3 regions of the Pseudomonas yamanorum genome follow, and region 1 is predicted to be linked to each of the others. Evidence: predicted binding sites of a transcription regulator. Region 1 holds the regulator's gene; each other region holds the start of a gene.
What was found. The regulator FliA, encoded in region 1, starts transcription of late flagellar genes. The targets are predictions, from matches to a motif close to CTAAAGTTTNNNNNNNNNNNGCCGNTAA.

Region 1 (5,504 bases):
TCGTCCACCACCAGGACCTTGACTACCATAAACACTCCGTTAGGCCGGGCGAGGGACAACCGCCCTGCCCGGGCCGAATCAAATACGCCGTGCGGCGTAACGCTTGAGCATGCTCGGAACATCCAGAATCAGCGCGATCCGACCGTCACCGGTAATGGTCGCACCCGACATGCCCGGGGTTCCCTGCAGCATTTTGCCCAAAGGCTTGATGACCACTTCTTCCTGGCCCACCAGCTGATCGACCACAAAGCCGATACGCTGGGTGCCCACGGAAAGAATCACCACATGGCCTTCGCGCTGCTCTTCATGCTTGGCCGAAGCCACCAGCCAGCGCTTGAGGTAGAACAGTGGCAGCGCCTTGTCGCGCACGATCACCACTTCCTGGCCGTCCACCACGTTGGTGCGCGACAGGTCGAGGTGGAAGATTTCGTTGACGTTGACCAGCGGGAAGGCGAACGCCTGGTTGCCCAGCATCACCATCAGGGTCGGCATGATCGCCAGGGTCAACGGCACCTTGATGACGATCTTCGAGCCCTGGCCCTTGGTCGAGTAGATGTTGATCGAACCGTTGAGCTGGCTGATCTTGGTCTTCACCACGTCCATGCCCACGCCACGGCCCGACACGTCGGAAATCTCGGTCTTGGTGGAGAAGCCCGGGGCGAAGATCAGGTTGTAGCACTCGGTGTCGGTGAGGCGGTCGGCGGCGTCCTTGTCCATCACGCCACGCTTGACCGCAATGTTGCGCAGTATCGTGGGGTCCATGCCTTTGCCGTCGTCGGTGATCGACAGCAGGATATGGTCGCCTTCCTGTTCGGCCGCCAGGATCACTTTGCCCTGGCGGTTTTTGCCCGAGGCTTCGCGCTCTTCCGGCGTCTCGACACCGTGGTCGACCGCGTTGCGCACCAAGTGGACCAGCGGGTCGGCCAGGGCCTCGACAAGGTTTTTGTCGAGGTCGGTTTCTTCACCCACCAGTTCCAGGTTGATCTCTTTCTTGAGCTGGCGTGCCAGGTCGCGAACCAGGCGCGGGAAGCGGCCGAAGACTTTCTTGATCGGCTGCATCCGGGTCTTCATGACGGCGGTTTGCAGGTCGGCGGTGACCACGTCGAGGTTCGACACGGCCTTTTGCATGGCCTCATCGCCGCTGTTCAGGCCCAGTCGCACCAGGCGGTTACGCACCAGCACCAGTTCGCCGACCATGTTCATGATGTCGTCCAGGCGCGCGGTATCAACCCGCACGGTGGTTTCGGCTTCACTGGCCGGTTGCTTGTCTGCGGCCGGAGCAGCAGCGGCACGCGCGGGTGCCGGGGCCGGTGCAGGTTTGGCAGCCACTGGTGCAGCGGCCTTGGCGGCCACCGGGGCTGGCGTTGTCACCGCAGCGGCAGCTGTAGCAGCCGGTGCAGCAGCGCCGACCACTTCGGTGAACTTGCCCTTGCCGTGCAGTTCATCCAGCAGGGCTTCGAATTCGTGATCGGAGATCAGTCCATCGGCAGCCGGTGCAGCGGCTGCAGTAGCAGCAGGTGCTGCAGGTGCGGCGGCGGTTGCGGCGACTTCCGGCAGTGCATCGGCAGCAAACGAGCCTTTGCCATGCAACTGGTCCAGCAGCGCTTCAAATTCGTCGTCGGTGATTTCGTTGCTGGCAGGCGCCGCGGCTTCCGTAGGCGCTGGCGCTGCGGCCACCGCGTCCGGGGCAAACTGACCCTTGCCGTGCAACTGGTCGAGCAACGACTCGAACTCGGCGTCAGTGATGTCTTCAGTGGTTGGCACCATGGCCGGCGCATTGGCCGCCGGAGCCTCGGCTTCGGCCTTGACGGCGTTCAGCGAGTCCAGCAGTTGTTCAAATTCGCTGTCGGTCACGTCGCCCGCAGGCTCGGCGACAGGCTCAGCCACCGCTTCGACCACCGGCGCGTTGGCCGCAGGTTCCGCCAGGCGCGCCAGGGCGGCCAGCAGTTCCGGAGTGGCGGCCGTGATCGGTGCACGTTCGCGCACTTCACTGAACATGCCGTTGACCGCGTCCAGCGCTTCCAGGATCACGTCCATCAGTTCCGAGTCGACGTGTCGCTCACCCTTGCGCAGGATGTCGAACACGTTCTCGGCGATGTGACAGCACTCCACCAGCTCGTGGAGCTGGAGGAAGCCGGCGCCCCCTTTTACAGTGTGAAAACCGCGAAAAATTGCATTGAGCAGGTTCGCATCATCCGGTCGGCTTTCCAGCTCGACCAGTTGTTCGGACAGTTGCTCTAAAATTTCGCCGGCCTCTACAAGGAAATCCTGAAGGATTTCTTCATCGGCGCCGAAGCTCATGGGTGTGCTCCTTAGAAGCCTAAACTGGACAGCAAATCGTCTACGTCGTCTTGCCCGGATACAACGTCTTCACGTTTATCGGCATGAATCTGCGGACCTTCACCCTTGGCGAGGTGTTTTTGTGGATCTTTTTCAGAAAGGATCGCTTCGCGGTCATGTTCGATGCCGGCAAACCGGTCGACCTGGCCCGCCATCAACACCAGTTTGAGCAGGTTGCTTTCCACCTCGGTGACCAGTTGGGTCACGCGCTTGATCACCTGACCGGTGAGGTCCTGGTAGTCCTGGGCCAGCAGAATGTCATTCAGGTTGCTGGAAACCGTGCGGTTTTCCTGCTCGCTGCGGGACAAAAAGCCCTCGACCCGACGCGCCAGTTCACGAAACTCTTCAGCGCCCACTTCCCGACGCATGAACCGGCCCCAGTCAGTGCTCAGGGCCTTGGCTTCACTGGCCATACCGTTGACCAGAGGCGTGGCGTTTTCCACCAGGTCCATGGTGCGGTTGGCCGCCGCCTCAGTCAGCCTGACCACATAGGACAGGCGTTCGGTGGCATCCGTGATCTGCGAGATTTCTTCGGCCTGGGGCATGTGCGGGTCAATCTGAAAATTGACAATCGCACTGTGCAACTCACGCGTGAGCTTGCCCACTTCCTGGTACAGGCCGCGGTCACGGGTCTGGTTGAGCTCATGGATTAACTGCACCGCGTCACCGAACTGGCCTTTTTCAAGGCTTTCGACAAGTTGGTGAGCATGTTTTTTCAGGGTCGACTCAAAGTCGGCCTGCGATGATTCTTTATGCTCCATAGCTCCCCCGTGGCAGCATCAATGACCGATGCGTTCGAAGATCTTTTCGATCTTCTCTTTCAAGGCCAGTGCAGTGAATGGCTTGACCACGTAGCCGTTAACCCCGGCTTGGGCGGCTTCGATGATCTGTTCACGCTTGGCTTCAGCGGTCACCATCAGCACAGGCAGGCTGCGCAGTTTTTCATCAGCGCGCACGTGGCGCAGCAGATCGATACCGGTCATGCCCGGCATGTTCCAGTCTGTTACCAGAAAGTCGATGCTCCCGCTGTTGAGGATCGGAATCGCCGTAATGCCGTCATCCGCCTCGACCGTGTTAGTGAACCCAAGGTCACGCAACAGGTTTTTTATGATCCGCCGCATCGTTGAGAAGTCATCAACGATGAGGATTTTCATGTTCTTGTCCAATTCGACCTCCAAGCAGTCTTAAACGCGCCCAGCACCTGGGCGCGCCATATCAATCAACAGGCGTTACACAAAAAGGACTACCGGGGGCGCACCACGGGCCAAGCCCGTCCGGGCGCAGAGCCCGGACGGTATCGTTCGCAGTGTCCCCACACTGCCTGTCAGCGCGCTCGCCACTCTCCCAAACGCCCCCGCAAGCGGGCCGCGCACTGGCTGTGTAACTGGCTGACCCGCGATTCGCTGACCCCCAGGACCTCACCGATTTCCTTGAGGTTCAGCTCTTCGTCGTAGTACAGCGCCAACACCAGTCGCTCACGCTCCGGCAAATTGGCAATCGCGTCCGCCAGCGCACGCTGGAAGCGTTCATCTTCCAGATCGCGTGACGGTTCGAGATGAGCACTCGCGCCGTCCTCGTGCAGCCCTTCATGTTCGCCGTCCTGCAAAAGGTCGTCGAAACTGAACAGGCGGCTGCCCAAGGTATCGTTCAAAATCCCGTAATAATCGTCGAGACTCAATTGGAGTTCGGCCGCAACTTCGTGATCTTTAGCGTCGCGACCGGTTTTTGCTTCAATTGAGCGAATTGCGTCACTCACCATCCGCGTGTTGCGGTGTACCGAACGCGGCGCCCAATCACCTTTACGCACTTCATCGAGCATGGCCCCACGGATACGAATCCCCGCGTAGGTCTCGAAACTCGCGCCTTTGCTCGCGTCGTACTTGGTCGACACTTCGAGGAGGCCGATCATCCCCGCCTGGATCAAGTCTTCGACCTGGACACTGGCAGGCAAGCGCGCCAGCAAGTGATAGGCAATGCGCTTGACCAGGGGCGCATAGCGCTCGATCAATTCGACCTGACTGTCACGTGCCGACTTCTTGTAAAGGTTGTAGCCGCTGGCTGTCATAGCACCGGTCCTGCGCTCGTCTGATGCACCAATCGCTCGACGAAAAACTCCAGATGCCCCCGAGGATTGGCGGGCAACGGCCAGGTATCGACCTTCTGGGCAATAGCCTTGAACGCCAATGCGCACTTCGAACGAGGGAACGCTTCATAGACCGCACGCTGCTTTTGCACGGCCTTGCGTACGCACTCGTCGTAAGGAACTGCGCCAACGTATTGTAAGGCGACATCGAGGAAGCGATCTGTGACCTTGGTCAACTTGGCGAACAGATTCCGCCCTTCCTGCGGGCTTTGGGCCATGTTGGCCAGCACGCGGAAGCGGTTCATGCCGTAGTCGCGGTTGAGCAGTTTGATCAGGGCGTAGGCGTCGGTGATCGAGGTGGGTTCATCGCACACCACCAGCAATACTTCCTGGGCTGCGCGCACGAAGCTGACCACGGATTCGCCGATCCCGGCGGCGGTGTCGATCACCAGCACGTCGAGGTTGTCGCCGATGTCACTGAACGCCTGAATCAGGCCGGCATGCTGCGCCGGGCTCAGGTGCACCATGCTCTGGGTGCCGGAAGCGGCCGGCACGATGCGAATCCCGCCGGGGCCTTGCAACAGTACGTCGCGCAGCTCACAGCGGCCTTCGATCACATCGGCCAGGGTATGTTTGGGCGTCAGTCCCAGCAGAACGTCGACGTTCGCCAGGCCCAGGTCAGCATCCAGCAGCATGACGCGACGGCCAAGCTCTGCCAGAGCCAGGGACAAATTCACTGACACGTTAGTTTTCCCGACGCCACCTTTGCCGCCGGTCACCGCGATCACCTGTACGGGATGCATGCTGCCCATTTTATTTCTTTACCTTGTCTTGCTTAGACGCAGGCTACATAAGTTGGCCGCGGGAACTGCTGGCAGGCCATCGATGTAGATACTTTGCAATGTGTTCATATTGCCTCAGCCGACTCGCTTGTTCGGGCTGTGGTAGAGGTCAGCAAACATGTCAGCCATCGCTTCCTCACTCGGTTCTTCCTGCATTTGCACGCTGACAGCCCGGCTGACCAACTGATGACGGCGCGGCAGATGCAAATCATCCGGGATCCGCGGCCCGTCGGTCAGGT
Region 2 (5,504 bases), 1.7 Mb from region 1:
ATCGACGGCGCTTGCTTTTTGAGCGATCGCTCAAGGATACTTGAGCAGTCGCTCAATACTAGCGCTTATCTCACCCTTGGTGCACCCCATGTCATCCGTAACACCGCAAATCCTGATCGAAGAAAGCAAAAAGATCGGGCAACAATCCGCCAGCCAAACCCTCAAGGCGATCGCCAGGGCTTACCCCGGCAAGCTGTTCTGCACCTTGTCGCTGGTGGCCCTGGAAAACGCGTTGCTGCTGGCCTACCCGCTGTTTGCCGGGTTCGCAGTGGACTCAATTATCCGCGGCGACGCCGGCAGCGCGCTGTTCTACGCCGCCGTGGTGCTGGCGTTCTGGGTGGTCGGGGCAGCGCGAAGGGCGCTGGATACGCGCACCTTCACCCGTATCTACGCGGACCTGGCGGTACCGGTGATTCTCAACCAGCGCCTGCAAAACCACAGCACCTCAAGGGCAGCGGCGCGGGTGGTGTTGGCGCGGGACTTTGTGGATTTCTTCGAAAAACATGTGCCGATCATCGCGACGGCGCTGGTGTCGATCGTCGGTGCAGCAGTGATGCTGTTGGTAATCGAGCCGTGGATCGGCCTGGCCTGCCTGACGGCGCTGGTGCTGTGCACAACCTTGTTGCCACGTTTCGCCCGGCGCAATCAGGAGCTGCACGAGCGCTTGAATGACCGCCTGGAAAAGGAAATCGGCCTGGTGGAAAAGGTCGGCGCGCAGACCTTGCAGCGCCACTACCAGGTGCTGTCACGCCTGCGGATCTGGCTGTCGGACCGCGAAGCTGCAGCGTTCCTGTTTATCGGTACGCTGGCCGCGCTGTTGTTTGTGGTCGCCATCAGCCAGTTGGCGCTGTCGCCGGCGGTCAAGGCCGGCCACGTGTATGCGGTGATGACTTACCTGTGGACCTTTGTCAGCAGCCTGGATGAAGCGCCAGGGATGGTTGATCAACTGGCGCGACTCAAGGACATTGGCAAGCGTGTGGACCCAGGGCTGGGCGACCGATCCGACGTTTGAGGCGTCGGGTCGGCCGTCATCGCGGGCAAGCCCGGCTCCCACAGTGGACCGCGTACTCCAGAACAACACGGTCAACTGTGGGAGCGGGCTTGCCCGCGATGAGGCCCGAACAGTCAATCAACGAAACCGGTCAACCTCATGCCGCAAGCCCGCCGCCAGGGTCTCCAGTTCCTTGGCGGTGATCGCAAGGTTGGACACCACTTCACGCTGCTCGCTGTTGGCCAGGGCGATGCTCTGCAAGTTGCTGCTTAGCAGGGTCGCCGTGCTGCTCTGCTCCTGGGTCGCCGTGGTAATCGCCGCAAACTGCTGGCCCGCCGAGCGGCTTTGCTCATCGATCCGCGCCAGCGCAGAAGCCACGTCAGCATTGCGCGCAAGGCCCTCCTGCATCAGCACGTTGCCTTGTTCCATGGTGCTGATGGCGTTGCCGGTTTCCTGCTGGATGCTCTGGATCATCCCGGAAATTTCGTCCGTGGCCTGACGAGTACGCGACGCGAGGTTGCGTACTTCATCCGCCACCACCGCAAACCCGCGCCCTTGCTCACCGGCCCGCGCCGCTTCGATGGCGGCGTTGAGCGCCAGCAGGTTGGTCTGTTCGGCAATCGCGGTGATCACACCGACGATCCCGCCAATTTCCTGGGAGCGCTGGCCCAAGGTATTGATCACCGTGGCCGTGCTGTTCAGCGCGGTGGCGATGTGTTCCAGGGACGACGACGCTTCTTGCATCGAGGTGCGGCCGATCTTGGTTTGCTGGGCGTTGTCCTGGGCCAGGCGCTCGGTGTTGCCCATGTTGTCGGCAATGTTCAGCGAGGTGGCGCTGAACTCTTCTACCGCGCCGGCCATGCTGGTGATTTCGCCGGACTGCTGCTCCATGCCTTCGTACGCACCGCCGGACAAACCCGATAGCGCCTGGGCACGGCTGTTAACGTCTTCAGCCGCCTTGCGAATGTGCGACACCATGGTCGACAGCGCTTCGCCCATCTGGTTGAAACTGCGGGCCAACTGGCCGATTTCGTCATGGCTGGAAACATTCAGGCGCGCGCTCAAATCACCGGCGCCCAGGGCTTCTGCCTGACGTACCAGGTCGCCCAAAGGCTGCAACTTGCTGCGCAGCAGCCAGACCGCCGCGCCCACCGCCAGCAGCATCGCGAGCAAACTGCCGATCGCCAGGCGAATCCCCACCGACCAGGTCACCGCGCGAATTTCGGCTTTCGGCATGCTCGCCACCACCGACCACGGGCCGCCTTCAAACGGCACCGCGACGCTGTAGAAATCTTCGTTCTTGTCGCTCCAGAAACGGCCTTTTCCAGGTTTGGCGGCCAGGTCGAGCATGACCGGAATCGACTGATCCAGCGCCTGCACCCCAGCTGGCGGGACCAACCAGTGTTTCTGTTCGTCCAGCAGCGCCAGGGAACCGGTCTGGCCGATGCGGAAGCGCTTGAGGTTGTCGAACTGGGCGTTCTGCGCGTCGGTGTAGTCGAAGCCGACAAACAGCACCGCAATCACTTTGCCGCTGGCATCGCGCACCGGGCTGTACTGGGTCATGTAGGAGCGATCAAACAACACCGCGCGGCCGACGTAGCCCTGCCCGCCGAGCAAGCGTTGATAGGCCGGGTGCTGATGATCCAGCGCCGTGCCAATGGCGCGGCTGCCGTCCTGCTTGGTCAGGGATGTGCTGACGCGGATAAAGTCCTCGCCGCTGCGTACGAATACGGTCGCCACGCCGCCGGACATCTGCTTGAACTCATCAACTTCAGCGAAATTGTTGTTGAGCACTTCCTCGCCCAGGTACAGGCCCGGCGTCTGCACGCCCGCCACCGCCACCGGTTGCTCAGGGCGCGTACTCAAACCGGCGCTGAAGCGCTTTTCAAACAGCCCGCTCAAACGCTGGGTACTTTCGCGCAAGGTGCTGTGGAAGGTATTGAGTTGGTCAGCCAGCAAGCGAGCCTCGCTGGCCAGATGCTCCTCGCGGGTGTCGAGGTTGGCGGAGTCCAGCGAACGCAAGGCGAACACTGTGCTGCCGCTGATGACGACAGCCAGTATCACGGCGAGGGCGAGCCCCAGTTGAGAGGCGATCCGGGCGCGAGGTTGAGACATGAAGGCTCCTGGCCGAGGCCAGGATCATCCTGATCTCATAGCGCTGCTCGGCAAAATTCTAATAGGGGAAACGTTGTAGAACGGTAGTTCCAACAACCCTACTTCGGCGGGCAGGCTCAATACTTGAGCGAATCACAGGGGTATCACGCAAACGATTGCTGCCCGGTGCGCAATCCGCTCAGGCGAGGCGCTCTACCTGGGGCAATTCCATGGCCTGCACCTCGCTCTGGAGAAAGTCACCCAGCCGTCGCAAACGCTCACCGCCGGGCCGGGTCTTTGGCCACACCAGATAGTAATTTTCCCCACTGGCCACCGCGGTGGGCCATGGCAGGCTCAGGCGGCCCTGGGCCACGTCTTCAGCCACCATCAGCAAGTCACCCATGGACACGCCGTACCCCCGCGCGGCGGCAATCATGCCCAGCTCCAATGTGTCGAACACCTGCCCGCCCTTGAGCGATACCTGGGATGACAGCCCCATGCGCTCCAGCCAATAGCGCCAGTCACGCCGGTCCGGCGTCGGGTGCAGCAATTCGGCAGAGGCCAGCCGCGTGACGTCCCAGGGCCCGTCGCTCAACAGGTTCGGCGCACCCACTGGAATCAGCAGTTCAGGAAACAGGTAGCAGGCTTCCCAGTCCGGCGGGAAGTGACCGTTACTCAGCAATACCGCGCAATCGAACGGCTCCTGGTTGAAGTCCACCTCATCGACACTCATCCAGGCGCTGGTCAGTTGCACTTCATTGCCCGGCTGCAAATGCCGGAAGCGACTGAGCCGTGCCAGCAGCCAACGCATGGTCAGGGTGGACGGCGCCTTCATGCGCAGGATGTCGTCCTCCGCATTCAATGTATGGCAGGCGCGCTCCAGGGCCGCAAAGCCTTCGCGCACGCCCGGCAGCAACAGGCGCGCCGCCTCGGTGAGTTGCAAGGTGCGGCCGCTGCGTTGGAACAGGCGGCAGGCGAAGTGCTCTTCCAGGGTGCGAATGTGCCGGCTTACCGCACTTTGGGTAATCGACAACTCTTCCGCCGCCCGGGTGAACGAGTTGTAACGGGAAGCCGCTTCAAACGCCCGCAAGGCGTAAAGAGGAGGAAGACGACGAGACATGGCGAAAGCTCCGACGGCGCAATCTCGAAACCCTACCAGAATCACTCAGGCATGAGTTTTAATCATGCGCGCCATCGGATTTATCCCTTTGTGCAATGCGCTGTGGGCGCCGAGAATCAACCCTTCCACCCTTCCCTGACTTTTTGAGCGTGATGATCATGCAGCATCCGGCACGTACCGAACTCTGGGCCATTCTGCGGCTGTCAGGGCCGTTGATTGCCTCACAGTTGGCCCACATGCTGATGGTGCTGACCGACACCCTGATGATGGCGCGGCTGAGCCCCGAGGCCCTGGCCGGCGGCGGCCTGGGTGCGGCGAGCTATTCGTTCGTGTCGATTTTCTGCATCGGCGTGATCGCCGCCGTGGGCACGCTGGTCGCGATCCGCCAGGGCGCGGGCGACATTGAAGGCGCCACCCGCCTGACCCAGGCCGGGTTGTGGCTGGCCTGGTTGATGGCGCTGGTGGCCGGCTTGCTGCTGTGGAACCTCAAGCCGGTGTTGCTGATGTTCGGCCAGACCGAAACCAACGTCGCGTCCGCCGGCCAGTTCCTGACCATCCTGCCGTTCGCCCTGCCCGGCTACCTGACGTTCATGGCCCTGCGCGGCTTCACCAGCGCCATCGGCAAGGCCACACCGGTGATGGTTATCAGCCTTTGCGGCACAGTGATCAACTACCTGCTCAACCACGCGTTGATCGAAGGCATGTTCGGCCTACCGAAACTCGGCCTGGTGGGCATTGGCCTGGTCACGGCCATCGTCGCCAACTGCATGGCACTGGCGCTGATCTGGTACATCAAATACAACCGTGCTTACGACGCCTACCCGCTGCGCAAGGGCCTGCTGCGGCCGAACCTGCATTACCTGCGGGAACTGTGGCGCCTGGGCCTGCCGATTGGGGGCACCTACGCGGTGGAAGTCGGGCTGTTTGCGTTCGCCGCTTTGTGCATGGGCACCATGGGCAGTACGCAATTGGCTGCGCACCAGATTGCCCTGCAGATTGTGTCAGTGGCGTTCATGGTCCCGGCGGGCATGTCCTACGCAATCACTATGCGCATCGGCCAGCATTACGGGGCCGGGAACCTGCTGGAAGCACGGCTGGCCGGGCGGGTGGGCATCGGCTTTGGCGCATTGGTGATGCTGGGCTTTGCAGCAGTGCTGTGGTTGTTCTCGCATCAGTTGATCAGCTTGTTCCTCGACCAGCATGACCCGGCGTTTCGCGACGTGATCAACCTCGCCGTGAGCTTGCTGGCGGTGGCCGCGTGGTTTGAGCTGTTCGACGGTGTGCAGACCATCGCCATGG
Region 3 (5,504 bases), 170 kb from region 1:
TTGCGCTTGGCGGCAGATCACGTCGACAGCCTGTGGGTGGGTGCGTTGATGGCTGCCAACTATTTTGGCCTGGTATTGGGGGGCAAGATCGGTCACCGCCTGATTGGCCGCGTCGGGCATATCCGTGCCTACGCCACCTGTGCAGGGATCGTCGGCGCGGCGGTGTTGGGCCACGGGCTGATCAACTGGCTGCCAGCCTGGATTGTGCTGCGGATGATTGTCGGCCTGGGCATGATGTGCCAGTACATGGTCATCGAGAGTTGGCTTAACGAGCAGGCTGAAGCCAAGCAACGCGGTGCGGTGTTCAGCGGCTATATGATTGCGTCGTACCTGGGCCTGGTGCTGGGCCAACTGATCCTTGTGATGCACCCTGAGTTGGGCCTTGAGTTGCTGATGCTGGTCGCGCTGTGTTTTGCGCTGTGCCTGGTGCCGGTGGCCATGACTCGCCGTATTCACCCGGCACCCCTGCATCCGGCGCCGATGGAGCCGCGCTTCTTTATCAAGCGGGTGCCGCAGTCCCTCAGTACGGTGTTGGGGGCCGGGCTGATTGTGGGTTCCTTCTATGGTTTGGCGCCGCTTTACGCGTCCCAGCAGGGGCTGACTACGGAGCAGGTCGGTCTGTTCATGGGTAGCTGTATTTTCGCCGGGCTGCTGGTGCAGTGGCCGTTGGGCTGGTTGTCCGATCGGTATGACCGCGCGCTGTTGATTCGCTGCTTTGCCTTGTGCCTGGCGGTGGCTGCGTTGCCGTTGGCGATCATGACCCAGGTGCCGTTGGAAGTGCTGTTTGTCGCAGGCTTTCTCTGTTCTCTGGTGCAGTTCTGCCTCTACCCGCTGGCCGTGGCGTTTTCCAACGACCACGTCGAGGGTGATCGCCGGGTGTCGCTTACGGCGATGTTGCTGGTGACCTACGGTATCGGCGCCAGTGTCGGCCCGCTGTTGGCCGGTGTGGTGATGAAGCTGTTCGGCAGCCACATGCTGTATGCGTTTTTCAGCCTGTGTGCGTTGATCCTGGTGTGGCGCATCCGGCCCAAGGCCGTCACCAACCTTCATCAGGTGGACGATGCACCGCTGCATCACGTGGCGATGCCTGACAGCATGTCCAGTTCGCCGCTGGTGGCGTGTCTCGACCCGCGAGTGGACGAGCAGGTGGTGCAGGAGCAGATGCAGACCGCGGTTCCGGACCCTGAGCCTGAAGTCGATCCCGAGGTGGAGGGGCCATCACCCGTCACCGAGCCCCCGGAGCATCCGGACCCGGATGATCACCCTCACGACTTGAGCAGGGCGCGCCCCTGAAAGCAAAAACGGGCAGTTCCCTTGAGGAACTGCCCGTTTTTCTATCGCGATCTTTAGTGTTTAAAAATCATCGTCCTTGTCGAAGCGGCGAGCTTCACGCTGCAGTTGATACACAAACCGCTCGACCTGACGCTGCACCAGCCCGCTCATGTTATGAAAGCGTACGCCGGCGAAGGTGGTGTTGATCCTTTCTTCGAAGTGCAGGTAACGCAGTTCCACCGAGGTGGTCATGCTGCCAAAGGGCAGGGCGGCGATAAACCGGTCGTAGACCTGGCCCAGTTGCAGGCGCTCGGAGATGTCCCCTTCGAAACGCAATTTGCAGCCGGTGGCGGAAATGTCCAGCAACTTGCCACTGATGGGGGCCTTGAGTTTCTCGCCACCCAGTTCGACGCTGACCAGTTGCGCCAGCTTCAGGGCGGCGCGGAAGGCATTGCGACGCTGATGGTAGATCACTTCGTCGGGCATGCTGCCGCGGTAGATGCGGTGGCCGCCAGCTTCGTCGATGGTCAGGGTGCCGTTGCTTTCCCAGGCCACTCGCACGCCATCGTGGAAACCTTCGATACGGAAAGCTTCGCCATTCTCAAGGTAGCGTTCGCCGTCCCGCGGGATCATTTCGTCCAGGGCCAGCGTCTTGCTGTCCCGGTCGATTTCCACCAGGTAGCTTTGAAAGCGCTGGTTGCGTTCGTGGAAGGTGATGATCAGCGGATCATGGCTCTCTTGTAGCATCCGCAAGGTGCCCGCGATTTCCAGCGGCGTGGTAAGTACCTTGGGTGGCTGCGGAGCATCTTCCGCGTTAGGGGCGTTGAACACGGTTCTTCCATCTCCAGACAAAATACGACTACACGCAAGTGCTTTCATTTTGCCAGCATGTGACGCGCCTTGGATAGGGCGCGCGTGAGCTGGTTTCAGGCTTGGCTGCGGGTGCTTGGCTTGGCCAGGCGTGAGGTGGAGCCTTGAGCGTTGTAGAGGGCCGGAGGCTCGCCGCCGTGGAGGATACGCAACTGGTTGGCGGTGGTGGCTTGTTGCAGCTGGATCGCCTGGCCGTTGAGGAGGTTGGTTTCCTGGCACAGGGTCAGCAATTGGTTGAGTTCTTTGCTTTGGGCCAGCAACTGGTCGCCCACCGTAGAGTGGCTGGCGAGTTGCTCCAGGCCTTTGTGGTCGGCCGAAAGGCCCAGGCTGACGAGAATCTGGCTGCGCTTCTTGCCGTGCTGTTCCAGCAGGACGATCAGCGATTGCTTGCGCGCCAGAATTTCTTCCAGCATGCGCATGTCCCGCCCGAACAGGGCCAGGGACTCTTCCCGAAGTAGCTCCAGCAACTGCTGTGCGGGAGGCAGGTCTTCAATGATCAGTTGTAGCAAGTTTTCGTCGTGCATGGCTGGCCTTGGGTTTTAAGCGTCCAAAAGCCTGGCGCAGGCCTTTGCCTAGCGCTCGGCTTCGAAGTTAAGCAGCTTGCTGGCTACACGGTTGCTGTCGACCTTATAGCTGCCATCCGCAATCGCCTGCTTCAATTCAGCCACGCGGGCTTTATTGACAACTGGCTGATCGCTCAGCGAGTCAGTGACCTTCTGCAACTGTTGAGCCTCATTGCTCAGGTGTACCGATTCCCCGCTTTGGCTCGCGCCGGCCTGTTCTGTCTTGGCAGGCAGAGGCTGGGACTTGGCTTCAACGCTGTCTTTGGCACCGTTGGTGCGCGAAGAACCGGGCGTTGGCAGGGCGTTATTCAAACGACTGAAATCGATGACCATGTTAAAAAAACCTCTGGGTATTTGGACGCTTGCCATGTTTTCGGCCATACCCGGACAAACTTTAGGCTCGATTGACAATAAACCTATACGCGATGCCGCGTTGCGCACAGTGTAGGAAAAGCTGGCGTCCGATGCCAGTGATCTATAAAGCCACCTCAACTTGCCCCGGCGCCGTCACCCGGGCCTTGATCACGCGGTTGGAGTTGAGGTTCTTCACGCGAATCTGTTCACTCATGCCGCCATTGGAGAGGGCTTCCCCGGGCATTTTTACATTCAGGCCGCCGCTGCTGGCGGAGATCACCACCTGGTCACCTTTGCGCACCACTTCGGCCTGTTCAAGATGGACCAGGGTAATCACCTGGTCCGTGACCATTGGTCGGGTAAGTTTCTGCCCGAGCGCCTGATCCAGGGACGTGAGATAGCCCTGATTGATCAGGCTGATGTCCCGCTCGCGCATCGCAATGTCCTCATCACCAATGATTCCGGTGCGTTTCAGCGGGCGTGTCACCACCACGACATCGCGGAACAATTTGACCTGGGCCGGCACAAACACCGTCCAGGGCGAGGCGCCTTCGCAGCGCACCTTCACGGTCACGCGCCCGATGGGCTGGGCAGGACTTTCCAGCGAAGCTGTCAATTCTCTGTCACACATGGGCATGCGCAGGCGCGGATCCAACTGGTTGACCTGGATTTCATAGCGGCCCGGTGTCTGCGTCGTCGCCAGATAATCTTCTACAGTGAACTCAAGAAAGCCTTGAGTGACGCCGATAAGTAGATCAGGCAAGGTGACGTTATCGGCGCGGGCCGGCTGGCCCGTAGCCAAGGCAAGCAACGCCATCGAGACGCAGAGCAATCTGCGGTACTGTGGGGATCGGAGGCGTCGGGAAACTGTCGTTTTGATGTCCATGGCCAATAAAAAAGCAAAGCTCGTGCCGTTTAGTGTTGGGTACGCGTCGTACCCCTAAGTTTTAGCGTAGGAGTCTGTGCATGGCCGGTGTAATGGATTCAGTGAACCAGCGCACACAGCTGGTGGGGCAGAATCGCCTGGAGTTGCTGCTGTTTCGTCTGGACGGCAAGCAGCTTTACGGGATTAACGTCTTTAAGGTTCGGGAAGTACTGCAGTGCCCCAAGCTGACAATCATGCCCAAGTCCAGCCCGGTGGTTTGCGGTGTGGCCAATATCCGTGGCGCGACCATCCCGATTCTTGACCTGGCCATGGCCACCGGCTCGTCGGGTTTGCAGGATCGCGAGAGTCCGTTCGTGATCATCACCGAGTACAACACCAAGACCCAGGGTTTCCTGGTGCGCTCGGTGGAACGCATCGTCAACATGAACTGGGAAGAGATCCATCCGCCGCCCAAGGGCACCGGCCGCGATCACTACCTCACGGCAGTGACGCGGGTCGACAACCAGTTGGTGGAAATCATCGACGTGGAGAAAATCCTCGCCGAAGTGGCTCCGACCTCGGAGGCAATATCGGTGGGCGTGGTAGACGCCGAAACCGCGCACAAGGCGATCTCGCTGCGGGTGCTGACGGTGGACGACTCCTCGGTGGCGCGCAAACAGGTGTCCCGTTGCCTGCAGACGGTTGGCGTTGAAGTGGTGGCGCTCAATGACGGTCGACAGGCCCTGGATTACCTGCGCAAGCTGGTGGATGAGGGCAAGAAGCCGGAAGAAGAATTCCTGATGATGATTTCCGACATCGAGATGCCGGAAATGGACGGCTACACCCTCACGGCCGAGATACGCAACGACCCACGCATGCAAAAACTACATATCATCCTGCATACTTCGTTGTCGGGTGTATTCAATCAGGCGATGGTCAAGAAGGTCGGTGCCGATGACTTCCTGGCCAAATTCCGCCCTGATGACCTGGCATCCCGGGTAGTCGACCGGATCAAGGCAGCAGATCACGGCTAGGGGCCTTTTCCCTGGCGGTCACACGATTTAAGAGGCGGTATCATTGTCTACGGGTAATTTGGATTTCGAACAGTTCCGGGTCTTCCTGGAAAAAGCCTGTGGCATATTGCTCGGTGAAAACAAGCAGTACCTGGTATCCAGCCGTCTCAACAAACTGATGGAGCAGCAAGGCATCAAGTCCCTCGGGGAGTTGGTGCAACGGATCCAGGGTCAGCCGCGCAGCGGGCTCAAGGAGATGGTGGTCGATGCCATGACCACCAACGAAACCTTGTGGTTTCGCGATACCTATCCGTTTGAAGTGCTCAAGAACAAGGTGCTGCCTGAGGCGATCAAGGCCGCACCGGGACAGCGCCTGCGCATCTGGTCGGCGGCCTGTTCGTCGGGGCAGGAACCGTATTCGATTTCGATGTCCATCGATGAGTTCGAGCGGACCAACATGGGCCAGTTGAAGGCCGGGGCGCAAATTGTGGCCACGGATTTGTCCGGCACCATGCTCACCAACTGCAAGACCGGTGAGTACGACAGCCTGGCATTGGGGCGGGGGTT

Region 2: a site for FliA is predicted at 3,207-3,234, ahead of BLU46_RS17170 (methyl-accepting chemotaxis protein). Genes of this name have one in related genera too.
Region 3: a site for FliA is predicted at 3,076-3,103, ahead of flgM (flagellar biosynthesis anti-sigma factor FlgM). Genes of this name have one in related genera too.

The regions. Positions count from the first base shown of each region.
Region 1 covers NZ_LT629793.1:5,333,978-5,339,481, reverse strand. Annotated here, with positions in the region: gene BLU46_RS25215 (protein-glutamate methylesterase/protein-glutamine glutaminase) at 1-29, opposite strand, end outside; gene BLU46_RS25210 (chemotaxis protein CheA) at 79-2,301, opposite strand; gene BLU46_RS25205 (protein phosphatase CheZ) at 2,313-3,101, opposite strand; gene BLU46_RS25200 (chemotaxis response regulator CheY) at 3,120-3,494, opposite strand; gene fliA (RNA polymerase sigma factor FliA) at 3,665-4,405, opposite strand; gene fleN (flagellar synthesis regulator FleN) at 4,402-5,235, opposite strand; gene flhF (flagellar biosynthesis protein FlhF) at 5,341-5,504, opposite strand, start outside.
Region 2 covers NZ_LT629793.1:3,661,467-3,666,970, reverse strand. Annotated here, with positions in the region: gene BLU46_RS17175 (ABC transporter six-transmembrane domain-containing protein) at 89-1,012, shown strand; gene BLU46_RS17170 (methyl-accepting chemotaxis protein) at 1,130-3,106, opposite strand; gene BLU46_RS17165 (LysR substrate-binding domain-containing protein) at 3,285-4,205, opposite strand; gene BLU46_RS17160 (NorM family multidrug efflux MATE transporter) at 4,358-5,504, shown strand, end outside.
Region 3 covers NZ_LT629793.1:5,165,787-5,171,290, forward strand. Annotated here, with positions in the region: gene BLU46_RS24320 (MFS transporter) at 1-1,293, shown strand, start outside; gene BLU46_RS24325 (flagellar brake protein) at 1,354-2,103, opposite strand; gene flgN (flagellar protein FlgN) at 2,199-2,666, opposite strand; gene flgM (flagellar biosynthesis anti-sigma factor FlgM) at 2,715-3,038, opposite strand; gene flgA (flagellar basal body P-ring formation chaperone FlgA) at 3,181-3,945, opposite strand; gene BLU46_RS24345 (chemotaxis protein CheV) at 4,026-4,958, shown strand; gene cheR (protein-glutamate O-methyltransferase CheR) at 5,002-5,504, shown strand, end outside.